DNA from 2 places in the Echinicola marina genome. Region 1 is predicted to be linked to the other one. Evidence: riboswitches for the same ligand, from Rfam matches in the RefSeq annotation. Region 1 holds a riboswitch; the other holds the start of a gene.

What was found. Region 1 has a riboswitch for cobalamin ahead of KZP23_RS19570 (TonB-dependent receptor plug domain-containing protein). Riboswitches for the same ligand answer to the same signal wherever they lie in the genome.
Region 2: it holds a riboswitch for cobalamin, as region 1 does, so the genes downstream of both, metE (5-methyltetrahydropteroyltriglutamate--homocysteine S-methyltransferase) here and KZP23_RS19570 (TonB-dependent receptor plug domain-containing protein) in region 1, are expected to answer to the same signal.

What each region holds. Positions count from the first base shown of each region.
Region 1 is NZ_CP080025.1:4,796,975-4,804,657, forward strand. Features, by position in the region: gene mgrA (L-glyceraldehyde 3-phosphate reductase) at 313-1,302, shown strand; cobalamin riboswitch at 1,569-1,768, shown strand; gene KZP23_RS19570 (TonB-dependent receptor plug domain-containing protein) at 1,876-3,789, shown strand; gene KZP23_RS19575 (DUF5522 domain-containing protein) at 3,793-4,149, shown strand; gene KZP23_RS19580 (bifunctional adenosylcobinamide kinase/adenosylcobinamide-phosphate guanylyltransferase) at 4,146-4,658, shown strand; gene KZP23_RS19585 (Dph6-related ATP pyrophosphatase) at 4,660-5,391, shown strand; gene cobT (nicotinate-nucleotide--dimethylbenzimidazole phosphoribosyltransferase) at 5,391-6,431, shown strand; gene KZP23_RS19595 (adenosylcobinamide-GDP ribazoletransferase) at 6,466-7,272, shown strand; gene cobC (alpha-ribazole phosphatase) at 7,257-7,683, shown strand, end outside.
Region 2 is NZ_CP080025.1:3,075,009-3,082,691, forward strand. Features, by position in the region: gene KZP23_RS12820 (patatin-like phospholipase family protein) at 1-300, opposite strand, end outside; gene KZP23_RS12825 (alkaline phosphatase PhoX) at 1,011-2,423, shown strand; gene KZP23_RS12830 (acyl-CoA thioesterase) at 2,463-2,858, opposite strand; gene KZP23_RS12835 (PAS domain-containing protein) at 2,855-3,346, opposite strand; gene metE (5-methyltetrahydropteroyltriglutamate--homocysteine S-methyltransferase) at 3,465-5,819, opposite strand; cobalamin riboswitch at 6,016-6,212, opposite strand; gene KZP23_RS12845 (aldo/keto reductase) at 6,500-7,456, shown strand.

The DNA of each region.
Region 1 (7,683 bases):
CGCGCTGGTTATTTTGATTTTCTATATATCTAATGTCTGTATTTAATTTCAAACAAACAAATGTTTTTTCATTTTTTATATATTAAAACGTATTTTAAATAATGTTTTTTATACTTCAAACCATTAAAGATTTTTACAAACATACCATTATTTTTAGGGTCTCATATCGATCATGCCGCTATTCAGTCTTAAATTCTTAAACATTTATTTTTATAAATAATTTATTGTTTACGCTCTCGCAAGATGGGGAAAAGCTGGACCTTTCTGATTATATTGCATCCTTTGTAAAATTTCAAAATCACAATAAACCTTATGAGCTATTTACCTCATCCCGATCGATATAAAAACATGACCTATCGTCGCTGTGGAAAAAGTGGACTTAAACTACCTGCACTTTCCTTGGGGCTTTGGCATAATTTCGGCCATGTGGATGTTTTGGAAAACTCCCGTAAAATATTGCAACTGGCCTTTGACTCAGGCATTACCCATTTTGACCTGGCCAATAATTATGGTCCGCCTCCAGGTTCTGCTGAAGAAAATTTCGGCAAAATACTTAAAGAAGATTTTACCGGTCTTAGAGATGAATTGGTCATTTCTTCAAAAGCCGGTTATTTGATGTGGGATGGTCCCTATGGCGATTGGGGATCGAAAAAATATTTGATTTCCAGTCTTGACCAAAGTCTGAAAAGAATGGGACTGGAATATGTGGATATTTTTTATCATCACAGACCTGATCCAGAAACGCCACTGGAAGAAACCATGGGCGCACTACATCAAATCGTCCAACAAGGCAAGGCTTTATATGTGGGAATTTCCAATTATAAGGCAGATGATGCACAAAAAGCCATTAATATCCTTAGGGAAATGGGCACTCCATGCCTTATCCATCAACCTAAATACTCCATGTTTGAACGTTGGGTAGAAGGTGGTCTACTGGATGTTTTGGGACAAGAAGGTGTAGGCTGCATTCCTTTCTCTCCATTGGCACAGGGGATGCTGACCGATAAATATTTGAAAGGAATCCCTGAAGATTCCAGGGCTGCAAAAGCACACGGTTTCCTCAAAGAGGCCGATATTACTGAGACCACACTTCAAAAAATAAAGGCTTTGAACGAACTGGCCCAAGAAAGAGGGCAGAGCTTGGCACAAATGGCCCTTTCTTGGTTATTAAAAGATGATAGGGTAACTTCCGTACTTATCGGAGTCAGCAAAACCAGCCAGTTGGAAGATTCTCTGAAATGTCTGAATAGACTGGATTTTTCAAATGAAGAACTTAGTAAAATTGAGGATATCCTGAAATAATCAGTCATCATTTATTCTAAATCCTGATTATCCGCTAATGCCAGTAACCTGAAATCCTTTGATGAAGTGGTCGGAAGATTGAAGACCGAAGCAGTTTTTGTTTTAGTTTAAGCATTCGTTTAGAACCTCTTTTGACCTTAACTGGTACAATTGCGGATATTCATATTCTAAAAAGCATCTATGAAATTACATGGATGCTTTTTTTTAATCCCTCCATTAAAATTATACTAAAACTATTTTTTTAAGCTGATTCCTAAAAAATAACTACCTTTGCACAAGTTTTTGGTACCTGTCTCCTATTTCGGGGATGGGTTTAATAGGGAATTCGGTGTAAGTCCGAAACTGTACCCGCAGCTGTAAACTTCAATGCAGCTTTTGGCATCTACAGCCACTGTCCGCCTAGGCAGACGGGAAGGCCGTCAAAAGTGAAGTAAGTCAGAAGACCTGCCAATAACTGTTATTCAGAGCTTTCGGGTGAAAAGCCATGAAAAATCATTCTTAGCGCTGAGGGTGTTTTTATCAGTTTTCCCAGAAAGTTCATAGTGTCAAACTCTTAATATTCATCATTACGCTATGAACAAAAGTATTGTTCCCTTTACAAAAAAAGGGAGAAAATTGGCTGCTTCAATAGTATTGGCGGGCCTTTATTTCTCTCCCTCCCAAACATTTTCCCAAGACACTACTGAATTAGAAGAGGTAGTAGTTACAGGTACGAAATTTGAAATTCCAATAGAAAAATCCGGAAAGTCTATTTACAAACTGGATCAAGAAGCCATTGAACAAAATGCAGGCAAAACTGTCGCCGACCTGCTCAATGAAGTCCCCGGAATACAAATAGAAGGTAATTTCGGCTCACCAGGTACCAACATCAATTATTTTGTCAGAGGTGCTAGCAGTAAAAACACCCTAATTCTCATAGACGGTGTCCCTATCAATGATCCCTCTGGAATAGCCTCTACCTATGACCTCAGGTTACTATCTTTGGACCAAGTAGCATCCATTGAAGTTTTAAAGGGTGGATTGAGCACACTGTATGGAACAGGAGCTTCCGCTGCAGTTATCAGCATTAAACTTAAATCTGGACTACAGGATAAAACCTTGGCAGGTTCTGTGGATATCAATGGAGGTTCATATGGCACCTACAGAGGAGGGCTTAACCTTCACGGTAAAAGCAATAAATTTAATTATATGCTTTCAGGAAGCACCTACCTTTCAGATGGATTTTCATCTGCATCCGAAGAACAATCCCCTACTCCATTTGGGAAAGACGGCATGAAAAGGCAAAATGCCCTATTGAAATTGGGTTATGCCTTTTCAGACCGATTTCAATTGGACTTTGTTTCTGCCTATGATGATATGGAGGCTGATTATGACGACAATACTTTCACCGACGCTGATAACCAACAGACCAATCAGCAATTTAGAATAGGCTTAACGCCTAGCTATACCTATAGCAAGGGAACGATCAAACTCAAGTCAATTTATAATATCAATGAAAGGGAATTTATCAGTAGCTTTCCAAGTGAATACAAAGGAAGAAACTTGCAGCTCGACCTGACCCAAGAACATCAAATCCTAAATGGCCTAAAAGGTCTCTGGGGTGTAAACCTGCAGCAACTCTCTTACGAACAGCCTGGTGAATTGAACTTTGATGAGAATAAATTCACTTTGGTCGATCCCTATGCAAGTTTATTCTACGAATCCAACAGTGGCTTTAACCTTCATGGTGGAGCCCGATTAAATACGCATTCGGAATACAACAGCAAATTCGTTTACAACCTGAACCCATCTTATTTAACAGCCATTTCTGATAGGGTAAGCATGAAAATTCTTGCCTCGGTTTCCAGCTCCTATGTCACTCCCACGCTATACCAATTGAATTCCCCTCTTTACGGAAATACCCAGCTTCAACCTGAGGAATCCATCAATTATGAACAGGGCATATCCTTCTATATTGGCAAAGACTTCACTGTGAACTTGGTACATTTCACAAGGGATGAATCAAACCCGATTGACTTCGTTTCTATCTACGATGAAGAGGGCAATTATGTGAGAGGCGAATACCAAAATACTACTAACGAAAGACGGGTGGAAGGATTTGAAGCTGATCTTTCGTGGAAAGTAAACCAGTTCTTCGAGATAAACGGAAACTATGCCCACGTAAGTACCGATAAACCAGAAACATTTTACCGAATCCCAAAAAACAAATGGGGAATGGCCTTCCTGGCCAAGCCAACGGACAATACAGTGGTTTCCTTGAAATATAATTTCACCAGCAAGAGAACCATTTATGATTGGGGCTATGGTGGAGAATTGGAATTGGATAGTTATGGCCTAATAGACCTCTACGCCCAACAAGCAGTTCTAAATAAAAAGCTTAAATTATATGCCGGAATAAATAATTTACTGGACGAAGAATTTACGGCGATTTATGGTTACACCACCAGAGGAAGAAACTTTAATATTGGTGCCAGTTATCAATTTTAAATAATGGTCAAAGAAAAGCACTGTCCCAATTGTCAAAACAAATTTCACTGTTCCAGCCAATGCTGGTGCAGTGCTTTTCCTCCTATTTTCCCCTTGGAAGATGGCAAAGGCTGCCTTTGTCCTAGCTGCTTAAAAGCGGAAGCCATCAACAGCATTAACAATTACACCGCATCCCTGGATGGCCAAAAGGTTAAAACAATCCAAAAACTGGGATTGCCGGAACAACTAATAGAAGGTATAGACTATACCATAAATGAACAAGGCTTTTACGTCTTCACTGCTTGGTACCTGCTCAGACAGGGAAAGTGCTGTGGAAATGGTTGCAAGAATTGTCCTTATGATAAAATCAATAAATCATGATCTATTATATTACTGGAGGTGAAAGATCCGGCAAAAGCCGCTACGCACAGGAACTGGCGGAACAACTCTCTGAAAGCCCCTATTATCTGGCCACTTCCAGAATTTGGGATGATGATTTCAAAAAAAGAGTAGATAGGCACCTTGCAGATAGGGATGAACGTTGGACCACCATCGAAGAGGAAAAATACCTCAGCAAGGTGGATATCTCAAACAAAACAATAGTGATGGACTGTGTAACCCTTTGGCTCACCAACTGGTACGCAGACAGTAAAAATGACATCAGTTACTGCTTGGAGTCCTGCAAAAAAGAACTTGAAATTACTTTTCAAAATGCCTCTGATGAGACCAACCTCATTATCATATCCAATGAAATCGGCATGGGAATACATGCACAAACAGCGGTAGCCAGAAAATTTACTGAACTCCAAGGCTGGATCAACCAATTCATTGCAAAGAACGCCCACAAAGCTACCTTTATGGTTTCTGGATTATCCATTGAGCTCAAATAAGATGATAAAAAGCATATTTAATTGGAGTGGTGGCAAAGACAGTGCATTGGCCCTGTACCATATACTCCATGAGAAGAAATTCGAGGTCACATCATTGATGACTACAGTTAATGCCCAATTTGACCGGATATCCATGCATGGGGTGCGCAAGGAATTACTATATGCCCAAGGCAGCTCCATCGGGCTCCCGATTAAAGAAATTCGACTGCCTGAAATGCCCAGTATGTCAGATTATGACCGGATCATGAAGGAAAACCTTGAGCCATTAAAAAATGAAAATATCAGCCATAGTATTTTCGGTGATATATTTTTGGAGGACCTAAAAAAATATAGAGAAGAACGATTGGCAGAAGTGGGGCTTAAAGGCCACTTTCCACTTTGGAAAAAAGACACCAAATGGCTTATCCAAGAATTCTTGGATCTGGGCTTTAAAACCATCGTGGTTTGCACCAAAGCAGATCTTTTGCCCGCTGAATTTGTAGGAAAAGTAATTGATCAGGATTTCTTGAAAGCCCTCCCCTCTTCAGTAGATCCATGCGGGGAAAATGGTGAATTTCACACCTTTGTTTTTGATGGCCCGATTTTCAATCATCCCATTGAATTTGATTTAGGAGAGAAAATTTTCAGAAGTTATGAATCGCCTAAGGACTTGAATGACGCTTGCCTGCCCAAAACAGAAGAAAAAAAACAACTTTCAGGCTTTCACTATATTGACCTTATTCCCAAAAACTGATGATCAAAGTTGAGATTGATAAAATTGACAACCCTCAATTAAAAGGGGTACTCCAACAAAAAATAGATCAAAAAACCAAGCCTATAGGCGCCTTGGGCCAATTAGAAGAGCTGGCCCTGCAAATCGGTATGATACAACAAAGTAGCAATCCAATACTGAAAAAGCCTCAAATCTTGGTTTTTGCTGGAGATCATGGTATCGCCCAAGAAGGCTTGGTCAACCCCTATCCTCAGGAAGTAACCTTTCAGATGGTCATGAATTTTCTTTCTCGCAAAGCTGCCGTAAATGTGATCGCTCAGCAGAACAATATTGAAGTTAAAGTTATCGATGCTGGGGTGAACCATGATTTTGGAGAAGCACCCGGGCTGATCGACGCAAAAATTGCATTTGGAACCAAAAATTATCTTCAGGAAGCCGCCATGACCCTAGCTGAAGCCGAAATGGCCATGACAAAAGGGGCTGATATGGTGGAGAAGGCATTTGAGCTAGGTACCAATATCATTGGCTTTGGCGAAATGGGCATTGGCAATAGTTCCTCCGCTGCTCTGATCATGCAGGCCGTTTGTAAATTCCCCCTAAAGGACTGTGTAGGTTTAGGTACTGGAACCGATCCTGAGCAGTTAAAGAAAAAGCTTGAAACCTTAGAAAAAGTCGTTGATTTTCATACTAGTAGTGAAGATCCATTGGCAATTTTAGCTAGTTTTGGGGGATTTGAAATTGCTCAAATATGTGGGGCTATGTTAAAGGCAGCCGAAAAAAAGATGATCATCATGGTAGATGGTTTTATTTCCACTGCTGCACTATTGCTAGCCCATAAGATGCATCCTGCCATCAAAGCCTATTGTATATTTACCCATTGTTCCAATGAAAAGGGACACCGGGCCATGTTAGATTACTTAAAAGCAAAACCAGTTTTAAATCTGGAAATGAGGCTTGGTGAAGGGTCTGGAGTAGCTGTTGCTTATCCGGTTATTGCTGCAGCCTGTACCTTTCTAAATGAAATGGCCAGTTTTGAAAGTGCCGGCGTAAGCAAGACTTAAGAACCAATTTGATTAAAACCTTTAATATTTTCATATGAAGAAAGAGATACAGGCTTTCTTTACTGCAGTAATGTTTTATACCCGTATTCCCTGTCCTAGTTGGGTAGACCACTCCGAGGAGTATTTGAATCTATCCAGGAAATATTTCCCTATGATAGGCTGGATAGTCGGTGGAATTTCCGGTTTGATCGTACTGCTCTTTTTGAATTTCCTTTCGGTCAAAATCACCATTTTCCTCTCCATGGGAATTAGCATGCTGTTGACAGGAGGTTTTCATGAAGATGGTTTTGCAGATACACTTGATGGTTTTGGAGGAGGCTGGACCAAAGAAAAGATCCTTAGCATTATGAAGGACAGCCGGTTGGGCACCTATGGTGTACTTGGACTATTGATACTTTTACCTGTAAAGTTTCTGGCATTGATGGAATTGGTCAATTGGGCCAAGGGAAATGCCTATTCCTTTGAGTTCTACCAGTCTTTACTAGCCTGTTTTATATCAGGACATGCCATCAGTAGGTATATGGCTTTGACCTTTTTCAAAACTCATCAATATGCCAAATTAAACGATACGATCGGTAGTAAATCTAAACCAATGGCCAAGGAAAAAATCAATAATATGGACCTCTTTGTGGCTACTATAACCGGACTTCTACCACTGGCACTATTCCAAAATTATATCGTTTTCCTAGTATTGATTCCTTGCTTTATCACAAAATGGTGGTTAGGCCGCTGGTTCAATAAATGGATTGGTGGTTTTACTGGAGACACCTTAGGAGCTGTACAACAGATCACCGAGGTCATCTTTTACCTGAGTCTATTGATCATATGGAAATTTTCCTGATACGGCATACACAACCGGCCATAGAAAAGGGGATTTGCTATGGCCAAACGGACTTGGAGTTGGCCAGTAGTTTTGAAAAGGACTTAAGATTGGTAGAAGAAAACCTTCCCCAAAATATCAATTTCCAATCCATCTATTCCAGTCCTTTAAAAAGATGTAAAAAACTTGCCGTCGGACTCTTTGGGAATTTCATAATAGAAGACCATAGACTCAAGGAACTTGATTTTGGGGATTGGGAAATGAAAGCTTGGAATAAAATCCCTCATAAAGAACTCAATCCATGGATGGAAGATTTTGTCCATACCCCCTGCCCCAATGGAGAATCCTACCATAAACTTTCAAACAGAGGCATTGATTTTTTGAATGAACTAAACAAATTGCCGGCTGGTCCTATTGCTATTGTCACGCATG
Region 2 (7,683 bases), 1.7 Mb from region 1:
TTGTATTTTATGGAGGTGAGATTTTGAATAGGCCTTAAGACAAAACTCATGGAAAAAATTATTCACTTCTTCTGTGCTGAATTTAGCCTTGGCTTTGAGCTTGTCATCGGGGTTTAACAAAGCACAGGTGATAACCCCTCCTGAACCTGTTCCCGCAAAAAAGTCAACAAAATCTACCAGCCTGGAATGTTTGTTTTTAGTTCTTAGCTGGATTTTTTCCTCTAGTGCTTGAAGGATCAAGGCGGGTATAACTCCCCTTACACCCCCGCCATCAATAGAAATAATTTTCACTTTTTTCATTTGTCTTTTATTTTATTGAAACTCTACCTTGATCAATAAATTCACTGTATGGGGGATACTTTCCGACTAGTCTGGATCATGTTATATTGTGCTACGGGACTAGGTGGAATCAAGAGCGTATAAAGGGTTTTTATCCTTTGTTAATCTATTGTTAACTAAAATTGATATTGTACTGTTTTTTGTTGTAATTGTTTAGCAGTCAGTTGTTTAATTTTGGTTATTTTAAAAGGTTATTCCTTTTAAGTTACATATAAAAATAATTTAAAAATCTAAATTTGGTAGAATATTTACCTGTAAATTGTTGATTTGCTGAGTTTTGATGGTTGGTGGGGAGTGAAATGAGTGTTTGATGTTGTGTTTTGTGCTGAAGAAGGGTTAATTCGTTCTTTTTTAGAGTGGCTAAAGACTGCTGTTTAATAATGTATTAATAAAATTAGGACAATCTCGAAATAGCATCTCTTCCCTACCTTGTATTCTGATAGGTGTGTTTTAAATAATAGGTATACCACCAATTGCAGCAGTAAATGATAAGGCAATCGAAAAGATCGTTTTGATTACAATGTCAGGGGCTTTGGCCTTCAGGATTTTGGGCCCCAGCGCAAAGCATTTAAGGATACAGATATCATAGCAGCTAAATATACTTAGGGGAATCTCGATTATTTGAACGAAAAGAAAGTTTGTTTTGACATTAATAAAAAACCGTTATATCTATGAGTACTGGCAATAGTAATACCGACAGAAGAGCATTCATCAAACAATCAGGTATGGTGACCATGGGCTTTATGGGCCTGTTTCAATGCATACAACCTTCTTCAAAAAACGGATCTTCGAGTGAGAAGATTGGCTATGGGCTACTAGAAGAGGACCCTGATAAAATTCTGAATTTGCCTAAGGGGTTCAGTTATACCATTATTTCTCGCTCTGGGGAGCTAATGGATGATGGCCTGATTGTACCGGGCAGGCCGGATGGAATGGGGACTTTCCCTGGAAAAGAAGGGAAGATCATTATTGTTAGAAATCATGAAAACAGCCCGGATGATTTTGAGGAAGGGGCTTTTGGAGAGCATAATGAAAATTACTCATCAAAGTATGCAGGAGAATTGTATGAAAATGGAATGGGTAGCCTGCCTGGTTTGGGAGGCACTACTACACTGGTTTATAATCCAGCAACCAAGAAAGTTGAAAAGCAGTTCCTTAGTTTGGGAGGTACAGTCAGGAACTGTGCTGGAGGGGTGACGCCATGGGGTTCTTGGTTGACTTGTGAGGAATCAACCGTCAGGAAAGGAGACTATGATGGTAAGTTGGAGGAAGATCATGGTTATGTCTTCGAGGTCCCTGCATCAGAGGATCCTATGCTCTATACCGCTAAACCAATTAAGGAAATGGGAAGGTTTAATCACGAGGCTGTTGCGGTGGATCCGAGAACAAGTATTGTTTATTTGACAGAGGATCGCGGAGACGGCTTGTTTTATCGATTTATACCTGATGTGCCCGGAGAGCTTCACTCAGGAGGGAAACTACAAGCTTTGGCCATAGTAGGTAAGCCTTCTTTTGATACCCGAAATTGGGAGGACTTAGAGACAGAAAGGATGCCCAAAAATAAGGCTTTTGATGTGGAATGGCTCGATATAGACGATGTAGAGGCACCTGATGATGACTTGAGGTATAGGGGGACAGAACAGGGAGCGGCATGTTTTGCCAGGGGAGAAGGAATTTGGTTTGGACAGGGGGAGCTGTATTTCGCCTGTACCAATGGAGGAGAGATTTCTGCCGGCCAAGTCTTTAAATACACCCCTGGGAAAAATGAAGGTAAAGCTAATGAGATATCAGCACCAGGGAAATTGGAACTGTTCGCTGAGCCTAATGACACAGAGATTCTTAAAAGCTGTGATAATGTAGCAATTGCCCCTTGGGGTGATTTATTATTATGTGAAGACAGGTCACATCCTTTTGTAGTAGGGATTACCCCAGAAGGAAACTTTTATAAGCTGGCTGAGAATATTGGTTATGAAAGTGAATTTGCAGGCGGGGTGTTTTCTCCAGATGGAAAAACCTATTTTGTTAATATACAGGGGGCTGGTTTGACCATTGCCATAGAAGGTCCTTGGGATCAAAAAACTTAAACCAAGAATAGATATTGAAAAGGGCTTGCAAGCCCTTTTTTAATGTTCTTTTATGATAGGGGTAGGTTTTTTATCCTCATCAATGGCTACTAAGGTAAAGGTGCCGCTAATCGCCTTTTCCCTTCCTTCTTCATACATCTGCTCAATAAAAATATCAACCTGAATTTTGAGACTGGTGTTCCCAATATGTATGATGGATCCTACAAGTTCAATTATGGTACCAGCAGGGATAGGCACGGTAAAATCTATTTTGTCACTGCTGACAGTAACCATTTTTTGGCGACTGAACCTCGTGGCAGTGATAAAAGCTACTTCGTCCATTAAATGCATGGCAGTACCTCCGAATAAGGTGTCATAGTGGTTGATTGTATTGGGGAAAACTGCTTTGAAGATTCTGGTCTCTGCTTTTTTGATCTTTAGTTCTAGTGCTGTCATATTTCTGTTTCTAGTGCAAGAAAGTGGGAAGTGTTTCCTGATATATTTTTTAATGGAAAAATGTGAATTTGACAAAGATAGGTGGAGTGGTCAAGTTTATAGTTGATTAGTTTACTTTGGAAAGGGAGATCGAGGGATAATTTTCTTTTGAATTCTTTAAGTGCCAAAGTAGAGGTGCATTCTCCTTGCAGAAAAGAAGGTTTTTTGCCAATGGCAAAATGGGGACTGTATCCGGTCATTTTTTTAAAACCTTGGTTTACCCAAATGATGTGTTTGTTGAGGTCGGTAAGGACCAAGGCATCGTAATTTTCTTCCAGTATATCCCATTGGGTGTCCCATTTAAAGCGATCTTTAAAGTATTCCAGCGTGGCTTTGTCTTGTTCGATCGATCCTGGAATTTTATTGGAGAATACACTTTGTATATAGATATCCCAACATTTTAAAGGTGTCTTAATGAATGGATTTTTGCTATCCTTCTTTGAAATCATATCGAGAGAAATAAAACTATTCCGAACAGGTATTTAACTTGTTCGGAATAGTGATTGTTTAATATTAATCATTTTACCAAGTTGATTGATTTCGGTAAAATAACTGTTTTTTAAGGTGCTAGCCCAGGTTGTTGAGGACTTTGGTACTAAAACTTGAGGTATTCAAAGTGGCATTATCCCTTAAGGATTGAGCTGCTTTTACCATTCTTATGAGGGCTTCTTTTGTTTCCTCCCAACCTCTGGTTTTTAGACCGCAATCAGGGTTTACCCATAGTTGTCTGTCCTTGATAACTGCTTTGGCTTTATTCATAAGTTGGACCATTTCATCCTCTGTGGGGATTCTTGGGGAGTGAATATCGTAGACACCGGGACCAATTTCATTTGGATATTGGAATTCAGCAAAAGCATCCAACAATTCCATTTGAGAACGGGAGCATTCGATGGTGATGACATCCGCATCCATGGCAGCTATGTGTTGGATGATATCATTAAATTCAGAATAGCACATATGGGTGTGGATCTGTGTTTCGTCTTTTACACCGGATGAAGCAATGCGGAAGCAATCTACAGCCCACTTTAGGTATGCGTCCCAATGTGAAAGTCTAAGCGGAAGGCCTTCTCTAAGAGCAGGTTCATCGATTTGAATGATTTTGATTCCTGCACTTTCCAGGTCATTGACTTCTTCGCGAATAGCCAATGCTATTTGCTGACATGTAACCGAACGTGCTTGGTCGTTTCTTACAAATGACCATTGAAGGATAGTGACTGGACCTGTTAGCATTCCTTTTACGTTTTTGTTGGTCAGGGATTGCGCAAAAGATGTCCAATATTTGGTCATGGCACGAGGTCTTGAAACATCTCCATAGATGATAGGAGGTTTGACACACCTGGATCCATAGCTTTGTACCCATCCATTTTGGGTGAAGACAAAGCCCTCCAGTTTTTCACCGAAATATTCCACCATATCATTCCTCTCAAACTCACCATGCACCAGTACATCTAAGCCAATAGCTTCCTGCCACTCGATGGCTGCTTTGGTTTCCTTCTTAATAAGTTCATTATATTGATTTTGAGTCAATACTCCTTTTTTTAGGTTGGCACGCCATTGTCGAACTTCTTTGGTTTGTGGAAAGGAACCAATGGTGGTCGTGGGAAATAAAGGTAGCTTTAGGTTTTCTTCTTGCAGTTTTTGGCGCTCGCTAAATATGTTTTTTCTTTGGCTATGTTCTGGACTAAGCAGCTCTACAGCCAGCTTAACTTTGGCTTTGTGAATGATTTGGGCCTCTGCTTTACTTTGGATGGCTGCTTTGTTTTCCGAAAGGATGTCCAAATTGGCTTTGTTTTCTTGGTCTATCGCAAGCTTTCTTAAGTTGCTTATCTCCTCTACTTTCTGTTTTGCAAAAGCTAACCAGTTTTTGATCTCCGGAGTCAAAGCGGTCTCGTTAGATTCTTCCTCCAAATCACAGGGACTGTGTAATAAGGAGCAGCTAGGACCGATCAAAAGCCTTTCGGTCTCTTTGGCCTTTTGGGCTTTTTCGAGCAATGCCAAGGAGCCTTCAAAATCATTTTTCCAAATATTCCTGCCATCTACCAAGCCTAATGACAAGCTCATGTTTTTCGGGATAGACTGTAGCACTTCCTCCAATTGCTCAGGAGCTCGTACAAGATCTATATGTAATGCGCATACCGGCAAGGCACTTGCAATGGGAAGATTATCTCCCAGATTGCCAAAATAGCTGGCAAGCAAGATTTTGATATTTGGGCAGGCTCTTTTTATTTCCTTATAAGTCGATAAAAATGCCTCTTTTTCTTCCTTGGAGAGATCCATGGCCAGATAGGGCTCGTCTATTTGTACCCACGTAGCACCTGAATTTTCTAGCTTTTTCAGTATTTCCAGATAGACAGGTAGGAGATTTTGCAGCAAGGAAATTCTATGAAAGCCTGTCTCCTTTTCCTTTCCTAAAAGTAAATAGGAGATAGGACCAATGATGACTGGTTTGGTCTGTATGCCCAGTCTCTTGGCTTCTTTGAATTCATCCAGTATTTTGGAAGAGAATAATTTGAATTTTTGATCTTTTTTAAATTCCGGGACAATGTAGTGATAGTTGGTGTCAAACCATTTGGTCATTTCCATGGCGATGATATCCAGACCATTGTTTTGATAGCCTCTGGCCATGGCAAAATAAAGGTCCAGTTCCGGTCTTTTTTGGTCTGTAACAATATCATGGTATCGTTCAGGAATGGCTCCTACTGTTAATGACATGTCCAGTACCTGGTCGTAAAAGGAGAAGTCATTGGAAGGGATCATGTCTATTCCAGCTTCCTGCTGTAATTTCCAGTTTTGTAGACGGATGTCAGCTCCAGCCTTTAAAAGATCATGAAGTGAAATTTTTTCTTTCCAATAGGCTTCACAGGCCTTTTTGAGTTGTCTTCGGCTACCTATTCGCGGATAGCCAAGATTGTGCGTTAGCATAATGATAAACTTTTAACGTGATAAATAATTGTCAAAAGCCTTTAGCTAAACTTCGCAATGCTGCGATGGGAAGGGAAACTGAAAAATAAGACGTACCTTTCCCTTGGGCACATTTATCCCAGGAGAAGAAAGGAAAAGGAGTCGTACTTGACAGGTGCTTCAAACCGCGAAAGCATTGTCATTTCTGTCCTCCATAATGGACAGTTCAAAATAGGCAGGTCTCCTGGCTTGTAACATTTTTGCCGTCCTTCCCACCCCGATAGCTATCGGGACAGTGGACATCCAATGGGCAAAAACTTTCACGTTACTTACAGTTGCGCGACAGCCCGTGATTTTCACACGGTTCCCTATTATCATCGACCTTAGCCGATGACCTATAATGGTAAATGAAGAAATTATGTAAAGAACTTTGATCGGCAAATATAGGGAATGCAAACCGAATTGAGTATATAAATTAATCTGTGAAGTTTTAAATAAGGAAAAATATTGATTGGAAAGGGGGTGGGTTAGAAAAAATAATAGGTTAAGATTATGGTTTCAATTGATTGATTTTAAATGGTTTATGTTTTTTGTTGTTGGCTAGGGTTTAGGTTTGTAAAAATAAAATGGTATCCCTATTTAAACTTATAAATTTGTAAAGTATGAAAAAGAGGGCATGTTTTGTTCAAATATTAGTTTAAATGACAAAAACAAAGATCGGATTAGGTTTGGCATCATTGGGAAGACCGGAATATATTAATATTCGTCCCCATCAAAATATAGACAAGTCTGCTGAGGCCTTCAGGTCAAAGACCAAGTCTGTGCTGGATGAGGCCTATAAAAATGGGGTTCGATATTTCGATACAGCTCCTTCATATGGAAGGGGAGAGGAGTTTTTGCTGGATTGGCATCGAAGTAGGGGATATAAAGATGTGGTTTTAGGTACCAAATGGGGGTATACCTATAAGGCCAATTGGGAGTTGGGCTATAATGGTCCGCACGAAGTGAAAGAGCATTCTTTGAGTAAGCTTAGAGAGCAATGGAAATATTCCAAGCAGCTATTGTCGGCATTGAAAATATACCAGATTCATTCGGCTACTTTTGATTCTGGGGTTCTTGAAAATAAGGAAGTACAGCGGGAACTGATGAGTCTAAAAAAGGATTATGGTTTGATAATTGGCTTGACCAGTAGCGGAAAAGCACAGACTGAGATTTTGGAGGCAGCAATGAGGATTGAAGTAGATGGGGAGGAACTTTTTGATAGTTTTCAGGTTACTTTCAACCTGCTAGAGCAAAGCACCCTTTCCGTGCTCAAAAAGGCAAAAGACAAGGGGAAGTTGCTAATCATCAAAGAAGGGATGGCCAATGGAAGAGTATTTCCGAATAAGCATTTTGAACATTATCAGGATAGATATCAGGAATTAATAGCTATGTCCAAGAAGTTTCAAGTAGGGATAGATGCCTTAGCTTTGCGTTTTTGTATGGATTTAGTTGAACCTGATTATGTGCTTAGTGGCGCTGGAAATATAGAACAGTTGAGAGAGAATTTGAAGGCCCATACATTTGAACTTAAAGGTGATGATCTACATCAACTACAATCCATGGCGGTGGATGTTTCGGATTATTGGGAGGAAAGAAGTCAACTTGAGTGGAATTAATTATAATTTGGTTTTATAATTATTAAAAAACTATTTTATTTGCAGCAGCTTTAGAAGCTAGCATTCAGCAGGTATATGCTGGAAGGCAAGGAAAGAAGGTAAATTCTCTTTTTGAAAGCGATAGGATGTGTGTAGGCTTGGATGTGGATAGTGAAGATGAAGGGCATGAGTCCGAAAAATATAATAACAAGGAGTGTCTTTTTTCCATTAAGTAAAGACAAAATAAT